DNA from 4 places in the Robertmurraya sp. FSL R5-0851 genome. Region 1 is predicted to be linked to each of the others. Evidence: riboswitches for the same ligand, from Rfam matches in the RefSeq annotation. Region 1 holds a riboswitch; each other region holds the start of a gene.
What was found. Region 1 has a riboswitch for thiamine pyrophosphate ahead of thiT (energy-coupled thiamine transporter ThiT). Riboswitches for the same ligand answer to the same signal wherever they lie in the genome.

Region 2: linked by a shared signal. The riboswitch ahead of thiC (phosphomethylpyrimidine synthase ThiC) and the one ahead of thiT (energy-coupled thiamine transporter ThiT) in region 1 are both predicted to bind thiamine pyrophosphate.
Region 3: linked by a shared signal. The riboswitch ahead of thiM (hydroxyethylthiazole kinase) and the one ahead of thiT (energy-coupled thiamine transporter ThiT) in region 1 are both predicted to bind thiamine pyrophosphate.
Region 4: linked by a shared signal. The riboswitch ahead of MKX65_RS06965 (ABC transporter substrate-binding protein) and the one ahead of thiT (energy-coupled thiamine transporter ThiT) in region 1 are both predicted to bind thiamine pyrophosphate.

The regions. Positions count from the first base shown of each region.
Region 1 is NZ_JBBOOE010000001.1:2,776,930-2,781,131, reverse strand. It holds gene MKX65_RS14265 (methyl-accepting chemotaxis protein) at 1-34, shown strand, start outside; gene MKX65_RS14260 (hypothetical protein) at 183-827, opposite strand; gene MKX65_RS14255 (hypothetical protein) at 859-1,365, opposite strand; gene MKX65_RS14250 (hypothetical protein) at 1,404-1,559, opposite strand; TPP riboswitch at 1,770-1,868, shown strand; gene thiT (energy-coupled thiamine transporter ThiT) at 1,931-2,524, shown strand; gene MKX65_RS14240 (divergent polysaccharide deacetylase family protein) at 2,621-3,397, shown strand; gene MKX65_RS14235 (VanW family protein) at 3,450-4,202, opposite strand, start outside.
Region 2 is NZ_JBBOOE010000001.1:3,641,096-3,645,297, reverse strand. It holds gene MKX65_RS18785 (spore coat protein) at 1-82, shown strand, start outside; gene MKX65_RS18780 (zinc-dependent alcohol dehydrogenase) at 99-1,235, shown strand; partial or broken gene MKX65_RS27135 (transposase) at 1,480-1,680, opposite strand; tRNA gene MKX65_RS18770 (tRNA-Ala) at 1,969-2,041, opposite strand; TPP riboswitch at 2,307-2,421, shown strand; gene thiC (phosphomethylpyrimidine synthase ThiC) at 2,564-4,202, shown strand, end outside.
Region 3 is NZ_JBBOOE010000001.1:2,067,151-2,071,352, forward strand. It holds gene thiD (bifunctional hydroxymethylpyrimidine kinase/phosphomethylpyrimidine kinase) at 1-802, opposite strand, end outside; gene thiE (thiamine phosphate synthase) at 823-1,458, opposite strand; gene thiM (hydroxyethylthiazole kinase) at 1,473-2,291, opposite strand; TPP riboswitch at 2,388-2,498, opposite strand; gene MKX65_RS10445 (methyl-accepting chemotaxis protein) at 2,603-4,202, opposite strand, start outside.
Region 4 is NZ_JBBOOE010000001.1:1,336,397-1,340,598, reverse strand. It holds gene MKX65_RS06970 (peptide chain release factor 3) at 247-1,827, opposite strand; TPP riboswitch at 2,018-2,128, shown strand; gene MKX65_RS06965 (ABC transporter substrate-binding protein) at 2,231-3,226, shown strand; gene MKX65_RS06960 (thiamine-binding protein) at 3,238-3,531, shown strand; gene MKX65_RS06955 (ABC transporter permease) at 3,528-4,202, shown strand, end outside.

The sequences.
Region 1 (4,202 bases):
CTTACAAAAGTTAGTCCACCGATTTAAGATTTAAAATAGAAAAGCATCTAGTTTTAGTTATCAAGACTAAAAATAAATAAAATCAATGATAATAAGCCGTATAACATATTAGATATATCTAATATGTTATACGGCTTTTCTCTTAATTCTTTAACAGGGCTGACGAATCAAAGAGAACCTTTTTATAATTCAAGTTGAATCGTTGTTATTCTTTTCGTTTCATCAATCCATAAATAGACGTTTTTACACTTATGAGCTAAATATCTTATAGCTAAATTTTTTATTAATGACTCTTCAAGATTCCAGTCATATAGTTGAAGAGTAATTAGGGAATTATTAGAGGTTTCCTGCAAAAAGTTTAGAACAACATAAAAATTATCATCTTCAAACTTTTCAATAAATTGAGGATGCAATTTATAAACTTTTTGTGGCCGCCACTCATAGGATAAGTCATTATTAATTGATCCATAAAGGCTCTTAACTATTGGGTTTAACTTACACGAACGTATTTCAGCTATTGATTCTTTGTTTGGTTTAGTGAGCATTATTTCAACGGGTTTATTATGTTCTAACACAACTTTTCTGCTATTAAAATGTGCAACAATTTCTCTTAATGTTTTTTTTGTGATTTTTCTATGAGGTAGAGACAATGAAGTCATGCTGTTTTCGTCTTGGGCGCTTAATAACACAAAAAACTGAGTCAGTATAGAAAATTCCTTGACAAGTGTTTCTTCATTATCAAGTGCCCTGATTTTAAAATCAGAAATTTCTTCCGAAATATTGGACGGTATTGTTTCATTTTCTTCCAAGGCGCTTAACCATTTCAAAGGTAACAACTCCAGTCCCTATAATTTAAATTTATTTAACCTCGAAGTATGACCATCCGTTTGCCCATGCTCCATACACACCATTTTTAACAGTGGTAAATGTACCTCCAAGTCGGGCACGATATGCACCGTCAGAGAGAGTAGTAGATCCTTCATTTCTAATAGTAGAACTTGGTGTATTAATTCGATAATTGAAAGGTAAAGTTTTATGGGGCTCCCAACCTCCATTAAGGAAGCCATGGTCTTTTTGAATTTCTACAGTTACATTACTATAAGAAATTACATCACCACCAACCTGAATTGTCCAAGGGCAATATACGTTATTGCTAATAGAATAACAAGAGACTGTACCACGAGCAAAGTCTAACCCGAAAGTTGAAACCCCTCCACCAGTACCAGTTTTTTTATTAATTGGAGCATAGTCTGTAGTCGCAGTATTACCAACGGATGTTACTTCTGTCGAAGCTGCCTGGGATTGATTTGGAAATGAAGAGAATAAGAGAATCGTAAATAGAAAGAAATACAAATATTTTTTCAAAAAAAATACACTCCTATAGTTTTTTACAATAATGAGAATTATTGGTTAATAGTATTGTACTTTAAAAAAATGCTTCTACCAATAGAATCCAAATATTTTAAATATCTAACTGCCTCAACTACCGGCAATCCTTCCTCGTCTAAAAGAATGTATCTTTTTTTATTATTATCTAGTAATACCTCTTGTACCCTCATTTTCTCACCACATCCCTCTAATAAATTATACATATTAAACTATCAATAACTAGTATTGTTTATCTATTTATTATGTACAAAAATAACAGAATGAAATGACATTCTGTACTTATTAGCCTACTAATATTGTAGTATATTTAATTCCAACTAGATGCTTTTCTATTTTATTTTATATGATATAATGAGTACGAAATAATAAACTACATACGAAGAAACCACAAGGGGAGCGTTATGCTGAGAGTGAACGTTTGTTCTGACCCTTTGAACCTGTTAGATAATTCTAGCGCAGGGATGTGGACTGACTGAATTTTTCTTGCAATCATGTCTCTCTACACTCTCCTTGAGGTTTCAGAAAAAGGGGAGATTTTTTTATGGGAAACAAACGACTAATTATGATGATTGAAGCTTCTTTTTTTGCAGCTTTTGCACTAATTCTTGACCTTCTACCATCGATCAAGCTATCGCCTAATATTTCTATTTCATTTGCGATGCTACCAATTTTAATTATTGCTTTTAGATGGGGATTCCTTGCAGCAACAGCTTCTGGCTTTTTATGGGGACTGTTACAAATTGCTATGGGTGATGCTTATATTTTAACTCCGTTACAGGGTTTCATTGAGTATTTTCTTGCCTTTGCGTTTATTGGATTTGCAGGTTTCTTTATGAAAAAAATTCAGGTTGCACTAACTGAAAATAAGAAGAAAGCCCTTCAATGGATCATAGTTGCCACATTCGTCGGAAGTGCTGCACGTTATTTTTGGCATTTTATCGCAGGATTTTTATTCTGGGGAGAAAATGCACCGGATGGGATGTCGCCACTCTTATTTTCACTAGGTGTGAACGGTGGTACCATGATTGGGGCCGCCATCTATTGTTCCATTGTTTTATTCCTTTTAGTGTCAAGTTCTCCAAGATTCCTGTTACACAAAAGGATTTCCTCAGAGAACGTAAAAAAAATATCGTAATTTAACTCTCGTCCAATGTTTTGGACGAGTTTTTTGTATGGTTTTTCCTATATGTGAGAAACTATCCAAATAACTAACATTCAAATGGAGGCTTTCATGAAAAAAACTTCATTTATCATGATCCTAGTCATTTTTACAATGTTTCCTCATCATGGGTATGGCCAGGAAATGAAAAAGGCAGCTATTATCATTGATGATTTTGGTGGTGGTGTAGGAGGTGTAAAGGATTTTTTAGAAGGTGACGTACAAATAACGGCAGCTATTATGCCATTTAATGAACTTTCAAAAAAGCATGCAGAATGGGCATATGAAAATGGTTTAGAGATCATGGTACATTTGCCCATGCAGCCAAAAAAGGGAAAGGCCTCTTGGTTAGGACCAAAGCCAATCACCAATGACTTATCAAAAGAAGAAGTAAGAAAGAGAGTCATTGATGCGATCGATAGTGTTCCTCATGCTATGGGCTTAAATAATCATATGGGCTCCCTCGTCGTTGAGAATGAGGAGATTGTCCGAGTGATTGTTGAAGTGGCAAAAGAAAAACAGTTATACATTGTTGATAGTGCAACAAGTCCAAAGTCAAAATTCGAGGAAATTACTGAGGAATTGAATGTACCTTTTATTAAAAGGGATGTCTTTCTTGATGATATCTGTTCGGTAAATCAAGTGAAAAAACAAATGCTTATTCTTGCAAGGATTGCGGAGAGTAGGGGAACCGCTGTTGCGATTGGACATGTTGGTACATCGGGCAAGGTATGTTCATTAGGTGTTACTGAGTCAATGCCTGAATTTAAGCAAAAGCATATAAAGGTCGTTCCTGTATCCGAGTTGTTATCAGACTCCATTCGATCAAAGTATTTTCATCTATATTAAAAATGGCTGTCCAGTGGGAGAGATTCTCCCTTACATCGGACAGCCTTGTTTTTTATTGATACATGCTTGGTACTTGATTTTGTTCGACATTCACATCGTCTGAAGTATATAAAAGAATGGATACGGAACCACCTCTCACTTTGGAACGAATCAAGATAGGATGTTTATAATTATTCATAAAAACAAAGTCAGGACCGTACCAACTTACTGTTGCATCGCGACCTGGAGGAACATAAGGAACGCGTTTGGAATGGGAATATCGTTTTACGATTTTTAACCCTGCTCGATCCACAGCATTAAAGAGTGTAGAAGATACTTGGCAAATGCCTCCGCCGACCCCCTCGGAAAGCTCACCTCGAACAATAATAGGAGCTGGCATATATCCGCGTTCTTTTGTCCGTTGACCAACCACCTCATTAAACGAAAAAGTCTGACCTGGAAATAGGACGAAGTTATTGATCGCCTCGGACGATTTTCGTATATTGTTTGTTCTTGAGGTATTGTAGCTATTGAAATATGTGACATAATACCCGATGGCTTGTTGGCGTATTCTTGACAATAACTCACTATCTACCTCAGGATAAATCGGTTTTTTAGGGACTTTAAGCGTTTTGGCACCTTTACTATAAAAATAGGAGTGATATAGGGTATGAAAGGATCTCTTATTCAGTTGATATCCCAGCTGCTCTGGCTGTAAATTTCCATAATCATCAAGATAAGCATTTTTCGGCTCTATGTATACTTGTTGGGAAAGTTCAGCAGTTAATATATCAAGATGATGCAAGTCCATATGCGGAGTATTAGG
Region 2 (4,202 bases), 860 kb from region 1:
AAATGCTTTAATGATTGCCGGAATGAACTTATTCCCGAATGATACGGATAGACTTGGAATGTTCGCAACGCCTAATAAATAAGGGAGGTTAGAGAAAAATGAAAGCTGTCACGTACCAGGGGAGTAAAAATGTCCAGGTTAAAGAAGTAAAAGACCCAAAAATTAAAAATGGTGATGATATCATTGTAAAAATAACAACTTCTGCTATATGCGGATCCGATTTGCATTTGATTCATCAAATGATTCCCAATATGCCCACTGATTACGTAATAGGCCATGAACCGATGGGGGTAGTCGAAGAAGTAGGACCGGAAGTAACAAAATTGAAAAAAGGGGATCGGGTAATTATTCCCTTTAATGTAAGCTGCGGGCATTGCTGGTACTGTAACCATGATATAACCAGCCAATGTGATAATTCAAACCCTCATGGTGAAATGGGTGGTTTCTTTGGATATTCAGAAACAACCGGTGGATTTGCTGGCGGACAAGCTGAATATATGCGTGTTCCATATGGAAACTTTACTCCGTTTAAAATACCGGAAAACTGCGAAGTAGAAGATGAAAAGTTAGTGTTACTTGCAGATGCAGCCTCAACAGCTTATTGGAGTGTAGACCACTCTGGTGTCAAAGCTGGTGATACTGTTATCGTTTTAGGATGTGGTCCAGTAGGTCTCCTTGCTCAAAAATTTGCTTGGTTTAAAGGTGCTGAGCGTGTTATTGCGGTCGATTACCTCCAATACCGGCTTGATCATGCGAAACGGACCAATAAAGTAGAGACTGTAAATTTTGAAGAACATGAAAACGTTGGCGAATATTTAAGAGAGATAACACAAGGTGGAGCAGATATCGTTATTGATTGTTCAGGTATGAGCGGCAAGATGACGCCTCTTGAATATCTTGCATCCGGAATGAAACTTCATGGCGGTGCAATGGGTGGGCTTGTCATTGCATCACAGGCTGTGCGAAAAGCTGGGACCATCCAAATTACTGGTGTTTATGGGGGACGTTATAATGGTTTCCCGTTAGGAGACATTTTCCAAAGAAATGTTGACATTAAAACAGGTCAGGCCCCCGTTATTCCTTATATGCCTTTTCTTTACAATCTTATATCTGAAGGAAAGGTTGATATTGGTGATGTAATTACACATGTACTCCCATTAGACCAGGCAAAGCATGGATACGAAGTTTTTGACACAAGGACCGATAATTGTATAAAAGTCATTTTAAAACCTTAAATTGATAAATCCAAGATAAAAGATTACCTTTATTTCAAAAATAAATTTGCAGAAGAATAAAACAATCATTTAAGGCGGTGATCATCCATCGTCTTTTTTGATGAATCAATAATTCTTCTAACGTATAGAGCTTGCTTATGTATCCTATTGGATTCCTGATCCCTCACCTCCCGGAAGTAATGCTTTACGCTAAAGACACTTTTGATATAGTGGTTGAAAAGCAATGGCTTGAACAATCTCCTCTAGTTACAAACATCTTACGACAATCGCATAAGGCACTCCTAACATCCATAAACAATGCATGTCTTAGTCTGCTCAAACCACTTTTGGTAATTCAATTTAAAGTACCTTTGAATGTACCAGATTCAAAGACACTTGGGTCAATACTTACAAAGGCCACCAGTTTCTTAGAGTGATTAAACCGATCAATTTCCTTGTTTTCAGATTTAGAATTTCAAGCTCAGGCCATGATGTTTTGCAAAAAATTCTGCCTCTTTAATTCTCCCATCTATGAAATACTGAATAGTTTCTCTTCCAGTTCTTGGCTTTTCATTAATATCACCAGATAAGTTTACTTTCATAAAAAAGGATAATTTCTTAAAGCTAAAGATAGGACCCAATAGAAACACGTAAGTTAACTAAAGTGTTTCTATTGTGCACATTTAGGTAAATTTTTTAACTTAAATATTCCAAGAAATAATAAAAACCCTTGCTACGCAAGGGTTTTTATATATGGAGCATAGGGGGCTCGAACCCCTGACCTCTACGCTGCCAGCGTAGCGCTCTCCCAGCTGAGCTAATGCCCCGAATATCTGAAGCGATATAAAAATATTATACTACATCATTGTATTTTTACAATACCTGAAAACGCATTTTTTTGCCTAAGCTAAATATTGTAGGAGGCATGTAATATCAGGGCTTCATAGGGCAGTTATGAATAACTCGTAACCTTTATACGATAACTTCCGAATCTTTCATAAAGTGGTTCTGAATTGTGGTCTTTTATAACTATTCAGGAAAATTTACCCTTCCATTTCCTATGGTTTCATGTATAATAAATGTGAATTGAATAGCAATAACTAGGGGAGTCCAATAGTTTGGGCTGAGAGAGAGACACGTTTAAGTTTCTTGACCCTTTGGACCTGATCTGGATCATACCAGCGTGGGGAAGTTAATAACAATCTATTAATTTAGATTACACTTCTACATATTAAGCCGGGTCCGTCTGTTTTTGGACCCGGCTTTTTTATTGTGTATTTCTTACTTCGATCCCCCGTTTTTTCTAGATCTCGTCCTTTTATTACATTATATAAAAGGAGAGATTTACTATGGCATCAACCTCATTAAACGAAAAAAGCATTTCGATCATGTCAAGTTTTTCAGGAAGTAAAAAGGTATATGTAGAAGGTTCGAGACCTGATATTCAAGTGCCTATGCGAGAGATTGCACTTAGTCCCACATCTGGAACTTTTGGTGAAGAGGAAAATCTACCTGTTCGTGTGTATGATTCAAGTGGTCCATACACCGATAGTCAATTTACAGTTGATATAACCAAAGGCCTACCTAATCTAAGACATAACTGGATACGAGAAAGAGAAGATGTAGAAGAATATGAAGGAAGAGAAATAAAGCCGGAAGACAATGGATTTAAAGATGATCATGACCCAAGAGCGAATCATAAAGTCTTTCCGGGGCTCAACCGAAAACCGTTGCGAGCGAAAAAAGGTCAGAATGTAACTCAGCTTCACTATGCAAAAAAGGGAATCATTACTCCTGAAATGGAGTTTATCGCCATTAGAGAAAATATGAAACCAGAGTTTGTTCGTGAGGAAGTGGCAAAAGGAAGAGCTATTATTCCATCGAATATCAATCATCCAGAGATGGAACCAATGATCATCGGACGCAATTTTCACGTGAAGATTAATGCGAACATCGGAAACTCAGCTGTTTCCTCTTCGATTGAGGAAGAAGTGGAAAAAATGACATGGGCTACACGCTGGGGCGCAGATACGATTATGGATTTATCAACAGGGAAAAATATTCACACTACAAGAGAATGGATCATCCGTAATTCTGCCGTTCCAGTAGGTACGGTTCCTATTTATCAAGCACTTGAAAAAGTAAATGGTATTGCAGAGGATTTAACTTGGGAAGTTTATCGTGACACATTAATTGAGCAAGCGGAGCAAGGAGTCGATTATTTCACCATTCATGCCGGGGTTCTTTTAAGGTACGTGCCTCTAACGGCGAAGCGATTAACGGGCATTGTTTCAAGAGGTGGATCGATCATGGCTCAGTGGTGCTTGTATCATCACCAGGAAAATTTCCTTTATACTCATTTCGAGGAAATCTGTGAGATTATGAAGGCATATGATGTTGCGTTCTCCCTTGGGGACGGTTTGCGTCCTGGTTCTATTGCAGATGCAAATGATGAGGCACAGTTTGCAGAACTAGAGACATTAGGAGAACTAACTCAGATTGCATGGGAACATGATGTTCAGGTAATGGTGGAGGGGCCAGGGCATGTACCGATGCATCTGATAAAAGAAAATATGGATAAACAATTAGAGGTTTGTAAGGAAGCGCCTTTTTATACATTAGGGCCTTTAACGACTGATATCGCTCCTGGGTATGACCATATCACATCGGCCATTGGTGCTGCGATGATCGGTTGGTATGGTACGGCCATGCTTTGTTATGTTACACCAAAGGAACATTTAGGCTTACCTAATAGAGATGATGTTAGGGAAGGGGTAATCACGTATAAGATTGCGGCGCATGCGGCTGATTTAGCTAAAGGACATCCAGGGGCACAAAAGAGAGATGATGCTCTATCCAAAGCAAGATTCGAATTCCGCTGGAGAGATCAGTTTAATCTATCTTTAGATCCAGAACGAGCGTTGGAGTATCATGATGAAACCTTACCTGCAGAGGGAGCTAAAACAGCCCATTTTTGTTCCATGTGTG
Region 3 (4,202 bases), 710 kb from region 1:
TTTTAACTTTGTTTCGTTTGTATGCCCAATGATTGGTTGGGCCGTGGCCGGATCCGATGTGTAAATCTTCTTCGATGGCTGCCTGAATAAAGTCTTTTGCCACTTTCACCGCTTGAACAACGGAGCTCCCTTTTGCGAGTTGTGCGGTTATGGCAGCGGAAAAGGTACAGCCTGTGCCATGAGTATTTTTTGTGGGAATCCGATTCGAACTAAAGGTGTGAAATTGTTGACCGTCATATAAAAGATCAATCATTTCTTCCCTACCCTGATCATGTCCGCCTTTGATCATGACAGTTTTTGCACCCATGATATGGAGCAATTTAGCAACTTGTTTTCGGTCATCCATTGTCACAATTTTTATTCCTGTAAGCACCTCTGCTTCTGGAATATTTGGTGTCACGATGGTCGCAAGTGGAAGTAATTTTTCTTTTAAAGCTTTAACCGCTTCGTTTTGTAAAAGTGATGCTCCCCCTTTTGCAATCATTACGGGATCTACGACGACATGTTTCATTTCATAAAATTCTATAAATCTCGAAACCGCATCAATGGTATCACTGTTAAATAACATTCCGGTTTTGATCGCATCTGGACGCAAATCTTCAGCAATCGATTGAAGTTGTTCTTGAATCCCTTCCAAAGGAACCTTATAGACACCTTGTACGCCTGTTGTGTTTTGTGCAGTTACGGCTGTTATCACAGACATTCCGTATACATCAAGTTCTTGAAATGTCTTCAAATCAGCCTGTATACCAGCCCCTCCACCACTATCTGACCCTGCGATGGTTAATGCCTTTTTTACCATAACGAATAACCTCTCCTTGCCTAAAATTCATCAACTAATCTACGTAAAAGCTTGGTATGCTCTTGGATATGACTGGCTCGACAAATATCGGAAATGATTGCGAGGCCATTAGCTCCTGATTTCATAACGGTTTCTCCGTTGGTAGAATTCATTCCACCAATCGCAACAAGAGGCAAAGAAATTCCTGCATGACGAAATTCAGTGAAGATATCTAAGCTTTGTTGCTTTTCGGTATCCGCTTTTGAAATGGTAGGATACATCGGCCCAATTCCTAAGTAATCAGCTCCGTTTAGAACGGCCTGAAGTCCCTCTTCAACCGTGTGTGTGGATACACCAAGAATTTTCTTAGGACCTATTGTCTCCCTCACATATTTTGCATTTTCATCATCCTGGCCAACATGTACTCCATCAGCATCAAGAGCGATAGCCAGTGGTAGATCATCATTGACGATAAATGGGATCTTATGTGTCCCGCAGAGTTCTCGCAGTTTTTTTCCAAGTTCGTACTTCTCAATTTCTCCGAGAGTGCTGATCCCTTTTTCTCGATATTGATAACAAGTAATTCCACCTTCAATGGCTAGAGCTAACGTCTCTTCAGGTGTTCGATTCAAGCAGTCTTGACTGCCCATAATAAAATACAGTTTTAGAAAATCCATTTCCTTTTGCTCCCTCATATGGATGTTACTTCTGCAATGCTGACTTTGGCGAGGTCTACCACATCAGAGGATGAAGTGAGCATGAGTTGATTAAGAAATTCCATCTGAAAAGTGCCAACATGTTGGTCACCTGTCGCTAAAATCGCACGCTCAGCAACTGCACCATAAAAGGCTGATGCTCCTGCCGCTGCGAGTAAATAATTGGTTTCTACACTTGCAAACGCTCCTACGACAGATGAAAATAAGCAACCAGTTCCAGTTACTTTTGTTAGAAGTGGATGCCCGTTTGAAATAATAATCGATTCTTCACCATTAGAAACAACATCGTCTTTTCCGGTAACCACAACGGTCATATGTAATTTTTGAGCTGCCATTCGAGCAAGGTCTGTGATATTCCCTTCACCTGTACCAGAATCCACACCGCGTGTTTGCCATTCTTCTCCTATTACGTTGGCTACCTCTGCAGCATTTCCGCGTAATAGGCTAATGTTCACTTCAGATAGAAGTCGTTTTACAGTATTTGTGCGGTATGGTGTTGCACCAGCTCCAACCGGGTCAAGGACGACTGGAACGCCTTTTTCATTCGCTGCTTGACCAGCAATGATCATCGCTTCTACTTCAGGTTCCCTTAATGTGCCGATATTGAGCACAAGGGAATTCGCGATGCTTACCATGTCAGCTACTTCTTCTTTGGCATAGGCCATCACTGGTGAAGCGCCAAGAGCTAACAATCCATTAGCAACAAAATTAGTTACTACTACATTCGTCATATTATGAACTAACGGTGATTGCTCTCTTACTCTATCAATTAATGTTAAAAATTCATGACTCATTTTTCCCTGCTCCTTTCATATTAGCAAAACGATTTCAAGACAAAAAAAGCCAGATTCTTATAGAACCTGGCATAGTTACGAAACAATAAACATTTATCTTCGCAGTAACTACTTCCCTCCGCTGGTATGAGCCAGATCAGGTTCCAAGAGTCGAAAACTGAATTGTTTTCTCTCAGCCCGAACATACGGGCCCCCCTAGTAGATTTCCTATGAAACTATATTTACATCATAGTGGAAGGTTTTTCATAACGCAACTATAAATTATTTAAAAAGTAAAAAAAGTTCCCCCTGTACCAACAGGAGGAAGCCGATTAAATCGTAAATTTCCTTAAAACTTCTTTTAAGTTAATCGCCATTTCATTAACTGTCTGAACAGAAGAAGCGATTTCCTCCATCGTTGCCAACTGTGCCTCAGCAGATGCAGCAACCGCATAAGAGGAGTTCGAATTTACCTTTGCAATTTCTGTTAGCACTTCGATATTGGCAGTTACACATTTGGAACTTTCCGTCATTTTTTGGACATATTGATGAATAGACTGAATCGTTTTACGAATGTCTGTGATAGAGTCAGTGATTTGTATAAAAGATCTTCCCGCTTCATTTACAGCGATTGACCCATTTTCTACTTCAAGCGTATTTTTTTCCATTGCTTTTACGGCTTGATTTGTACCGGTTTGGATTTTCAAAATAAGATCTATAATTTCGTTAGAAGAGCTCTTTGACTGTACGGCAAGTTTCCGGACCTCATCAGCAACCACAGAAAAACCTTTCCCATGCTCCCCGGCTCGTGCTGCTTCAATCGCAGCATTTAAAGCGAGTAAGTTCGTTTGATCTGCAATACCAGTGATCACTTTGGTTATTTGACTGATTTCCTTTGATTGTCTTCCAAGGTTACCAATCACTCCTGCCACTTCGATTACAGAGTCATGTATATGTGACATTTGCTTTATTGCATTCTCTACGACCTTGTTTCCGTTTTTAGACACTCCATCGACCATATTAGCTGAAGCTTCCAGTTTTTCTGATGAAAAAGTGAGAGTTTCTTGAATCGAAGCCAATGTGTTCATTGTATGTATGGTTTCATTTACACTATCTAGTTGTTTTTGAGAGGCAGCAGCAACCTCTTGAATGGAAAAAGTAATACTTTCTGAACCTTGTGCGGTTTCCTCCGAGCTTGCTGTTAAATCCTCCGCAGAGGCAGAAACCTGGGTGGTTGTCTCATATGCTTGGGAAATTAAGGCTCGCAGTTCTTTTACCATCCGGTTGAAAGTAGTAGTTAGCTCACCAATTTCATCATTTGATGTAACCTTCATATCTGCGTGACTAAAATCACCTTCTGCAACTACTTGAATTCTCTCTGATAAACGACGGATCGGGCCATGAATAGAATTCATCAATACGATGGCAACTATTACGGAAATACAAATAACGATGAATGTAAAGATCATTGTCCAAAGTTGAACTTGATTTCCATTTGAAATGATTTCTTCTCCCAGCTGTTCTACACTTTTATTTTTTTCATCTGCTAAAGCCTTTAATTTTGCCATCGTTTGTTCGGCTTTAAACTTTTCAGATCCAACATTGAGTAAGGCTTGGCGTTTCTCTCCGTTATCAAACACGTCGAAAGCTTCCTTCATCATCATCTCATTCCATTTGGAACCGTCGGAAATGACCTTTTTTACAGCAGCTTCATCTTTGTTCCCAGCTACGTTAGTCAATAACCTATCTTCTAATTGGGTACTTAGGTGTACATTGTTTTCAAAGCTTTCCTTAGCCTGAGGAGAACCTTCAAGCATGTACTCATTTACGAGTCTTAATCGCTCAGCCATGAAAAATCGTAAATCTTGTAAGGCGTTTAATTGCTGTGATTCTTTTAGAATAAGTGATTTTGCTAATTCATTTGCCTTTTGG
Region 4 (4,202 bases), 1.4 Mb from region 1:
CAGTGAATCCGTCAGTTTTAGGACAATCAACACCGTCAAGTTCTGGACATTGGAGAACGTCATTAACATTTCATCCTAATCACCAGCTAATTTTCATTACTTATAGGTTGTACGAAATAAAGAAGAATTATCACTTGAACATGCAAGACTTTTCCTACATTTTTCGACATTAGTTTTTTTTTCCAGACCACTCTTCCTAATGAATATAAAATAAAGAAGCCCTCAATCTTGAGGACTCCCTTATACTTATTGATAATCATCCATAGGATTATAAAGTGTAATATCTGGATTTTTTTCTTGGAACCAGCGAAGGGCAAAGTCGTTTTCGAAAAGAAATACTTTCTTATCGTAGCGATCCTTTACTAAAAGACTTCGACTGCTAGAAAGATTTTCGTTAATTTCTTCATTTTCGACCCAACGGACAATTTTTGAGCCTAATCTTTCCATTAATACCTCAGCATTGTACTCGTTTCTCATTCGATGCTCAAACACTTCAAATTGAAGTTGACCTACGGCCCCTAGCAAATAATCATCTGTTCGAACCGTACGGAAGAGCTGAATGGCTCCCTCTTGTACAAGTTGCTGAATTCCTTTATGAAAAGACTTTTGCTTCATTACGTTTTTAGCTGAAACTCGAACAAAGAGTTCAGGTGTAAACTGTGGAAGCTTTTCATATTGAAAGTTGTTTTTTCCAACAGTCAATGTATCTCCAATTTGATACGTACCTGGATCGTACAAACCAATAATATCTCCACTAACCGCTTCATCAACCGTGTTTCGGTCATCCGCCATAAACTGTGTTGATTGAGAAAGCTTCATTGACTTTCCTAAGCGTGGGATATTGACTGTCATCCCTCTTTCGAATTTTCCTGAACATACACGTAAAAAGGCAATTCTATCCCTATGAGCAGGATTCATATTAGCTTGAATCTTAAAAATAAAGCCTGAGAAATCCTCTGATAATGGATCGATTTTTCCTTCTGTAGATTCCCGTGCTTGAGGTGCAGGTGCAAATTGAAGATAGGTTTCTAGAAAAGTTTGAACACCAAAGTTCGCTAGGGCGCTACCAAAGAATACAGGTGTTAGTTCCCCATTTGCTATTCTTTCACGAGAAAACTCATTCCCCGCTTCATTTAATAGCATGATTTCTTCCAACGTCTGGTCATATAAGGAGTATTGCTTTAATTTATGATCTCCTTCTATTTCTCCATCTTCATTTAACCCAACAAAACGTTCTTCCTCATCTACTCGGAATTGTTCAATTCGCTTGTAAAAACGGTCATATATACCGAGAAATTCTTTCCCCATTCCAATCGGCCAGTTCATCGGATATGATTCTATTCCCATAACCTCTTCTAGTTCAGCTAAAAGTTCTAATGGAGATTTCCCCTGACGATCAAGCTTATTAATAAAGGTAAAAATCGGAATGCCTCTCATTCGACATACTTTAAATAGCTTTAAGGTCTGCTCCTCAATCCCTTTTGCTGAATCGATTATCATGACCGCACTATCAACAGCTGTAAGAGTACGATACGTATCTTCACTGAAGTCTTGGTGACCTGGTGTATCAAGAATATTTACTCGACAGTCATTATAATCAAATTGCATCACACTCGACGTAACGGAAATACCACGTTGTTTTTCAATTTCCATCCAATCGCTCGTAGCAAACTTACCCGTTTTCTTTCCTTTAACTGTTCCCGCATCACGAATGGCTCCACCAAATAACAATAACTTCTCAGTTAATGTCGTTTTCCCAGCATCTGGGTGGGAAATGATCGCAAATGTGCGACGCGATTGTACATCATCTTTAAAATTTTTTGCCATTATAGAAATTCCTTTCTTTCCTTACACAAATTCATCCATAACTTCAATCTTATCGTGACTGTTTAAAGTTTGCAATGTGTTCTTTACAAAAGCAACAACAAACATATCATTATGTTCATTTTCCAAGAAAGTTCTTCCTTTTCAAGAAAATAATTTCTGCTATAATGAGATAGAAATGAAACTAAATAGGTAAGAATTGTAGGGGAACCGATGAAGACCGGTTGAGAGTGCATCCCATTGATGCTGACCCTTTGAACCTGATCTGGATGAAACCAGCGTAGGGAACATATTCTTTAGACAATCATATTGTTTAAACATATGCGCCCGGTTCAAAAACTGCGGCGCTTTTTGTCGTCTATGGGGCCAGGTCATGTTCCTACTTATACCATTGGAGGAGAAAGTAATGAAAAAATGGATAGCTGCAATAACAGCTTCTGTATTACTCGCAGGTTGTTCAGAAACAAATGAACAGCAAACAGAACAAGAGGAGTCAAGCGCTGACTTAAAAAAAGTGACTGTCGTTCTTGATTGGACTCCAAATACGAATCACACAGGACTATATGTTGCAAAAGAAAAGGGCTTTTTTGAAGAGGAAGGTCTTGATGTGACCATTCAGATGCCTGGAGAAGCTGGTGCTGACCAACTTGTTGCTTCTGAGAAAGCTGATTTTGGTGTAGGTTATCAAGAAGGAATTACACAGGCAAGAGTACAAGGAGTACCGCTTGTTTCTATAGCTGCGGTTATTCAACACAACACTTCTGGTTTCGCATCACCGGCATCTAAAAATATTCAATCCCCTAAAGATTTTGAGGGAAAAACATACGGTGGTTGGGGTTCACCTGTTGAAGAATCCGTCATCGACTCACTTATGAAGCAAGAACAAGCAGATGTAGAAAAGGTGAATATTGTAAACATAGGCGATGCGGACTTCTTTACCGCTGTTAAACGTGATATTGACTTTGCTTGGATATACTACGGTTGGACAGGCGTAGAAGCGGAATTACGAGGAGAAGACATTAATATGGTCTACTTAACCGATTACTCCGAAAAGTTAGACTACTATACACCTGTTTTAACCACTAGCGAAAACATGATTAACAACGATCCTGAAACAGTAAGAGCTTTTGTTAATGCCGCTTCAAAAGGCTATGAATTTGCTATCGACAATCCTTCCGATGCCGCTGACGTCTTAATCAAAGCTGCTCCAGAACTTGACGCAGAGCTTGTAAAGAAAAGTCAGGAATGGCTTGCTACCAAATATCAAGACGATGCAGACCAATGGGGTGAGCAAAGTTTAGAAGTATGGGAAAACTATGCTTCTTGGATGCTTGAGAACGGGTTGCTAGAATCAGAGTTAGATGCAGAAAAAGCCTTTACTAATGAATTTTTACCACAATAGGAGTTGTTCATATGGCAAACGCACTTGTTAGTATACAAATTATCCCTAAGACAAAAAACGGTGAAAATGTGATTCCTTACGTAGATGAAGCAATAGCCGTTATTGATGCGTCAGGAGTAAAGTATGAGGTTCATCCCTTAGAAACAACTATGGAGGGTGATCTTCAGGAACTATTTTCAGTGATTACGAAAATGAATGAAAAGATGATTGAAATGGGAAGCAGTAATGTTATTTCACAGGTGAAGATTCTTTACCAGCCAACTGGTATAACAATGGATACTCTTACGGAGAAATATCGTTCATGATACAAAAATTACAAAAAGGGTGGAGACCAACTTTTGTTCTCCTCCTTTTATTCCTTGTTTGGGAATTCACTGCAAGAATCACTGAGATTCCAACTTGGCTGCTCCCAACTCCCTCACAAATTTTTAATGAACTTATCAATGGCTGGAGCAGTGTTTCTGTACATCTTTCTTCCACCATTCGGCTTATTTTACTAGGCTTTGTTTCTGGAGTTACCGTAGGTCTGTTAACTGCCTTTATATTACATAATATTCCTTTTTTAAAAGAATCTTTATATCCGCTTCTTATATTATCGCAAAATATACCTATTATTGTACTTGCTCCACTTCTGGTTATATGGTTCGGCTTTGGCCTATTACCAAAACTAATTGTTATTACTCTGGTTTGTTTCTTTCCTATTACGATTTCAGCCATGGATGGATTTCGCCAGGTTGCTCCTGAGCTTTTTCATTATATGCAAATGGCAGGAGCAACCAAACGTCAGTTATTTTGGAAACTCGAGTTTCCGTTTGCCCTGCCCTCCATCTTTTCAGGGCTGAAAATTTCAGCGACATATAGTGTAATGGGTGCTGTAATATCTGAATGGTTAGGATCAGAAAATGGGATTGGAGTCTATATGACACTCTCTTCCTCATCATTTCGAACAGATCGTGTCTTTGTTGCCATATTTCTC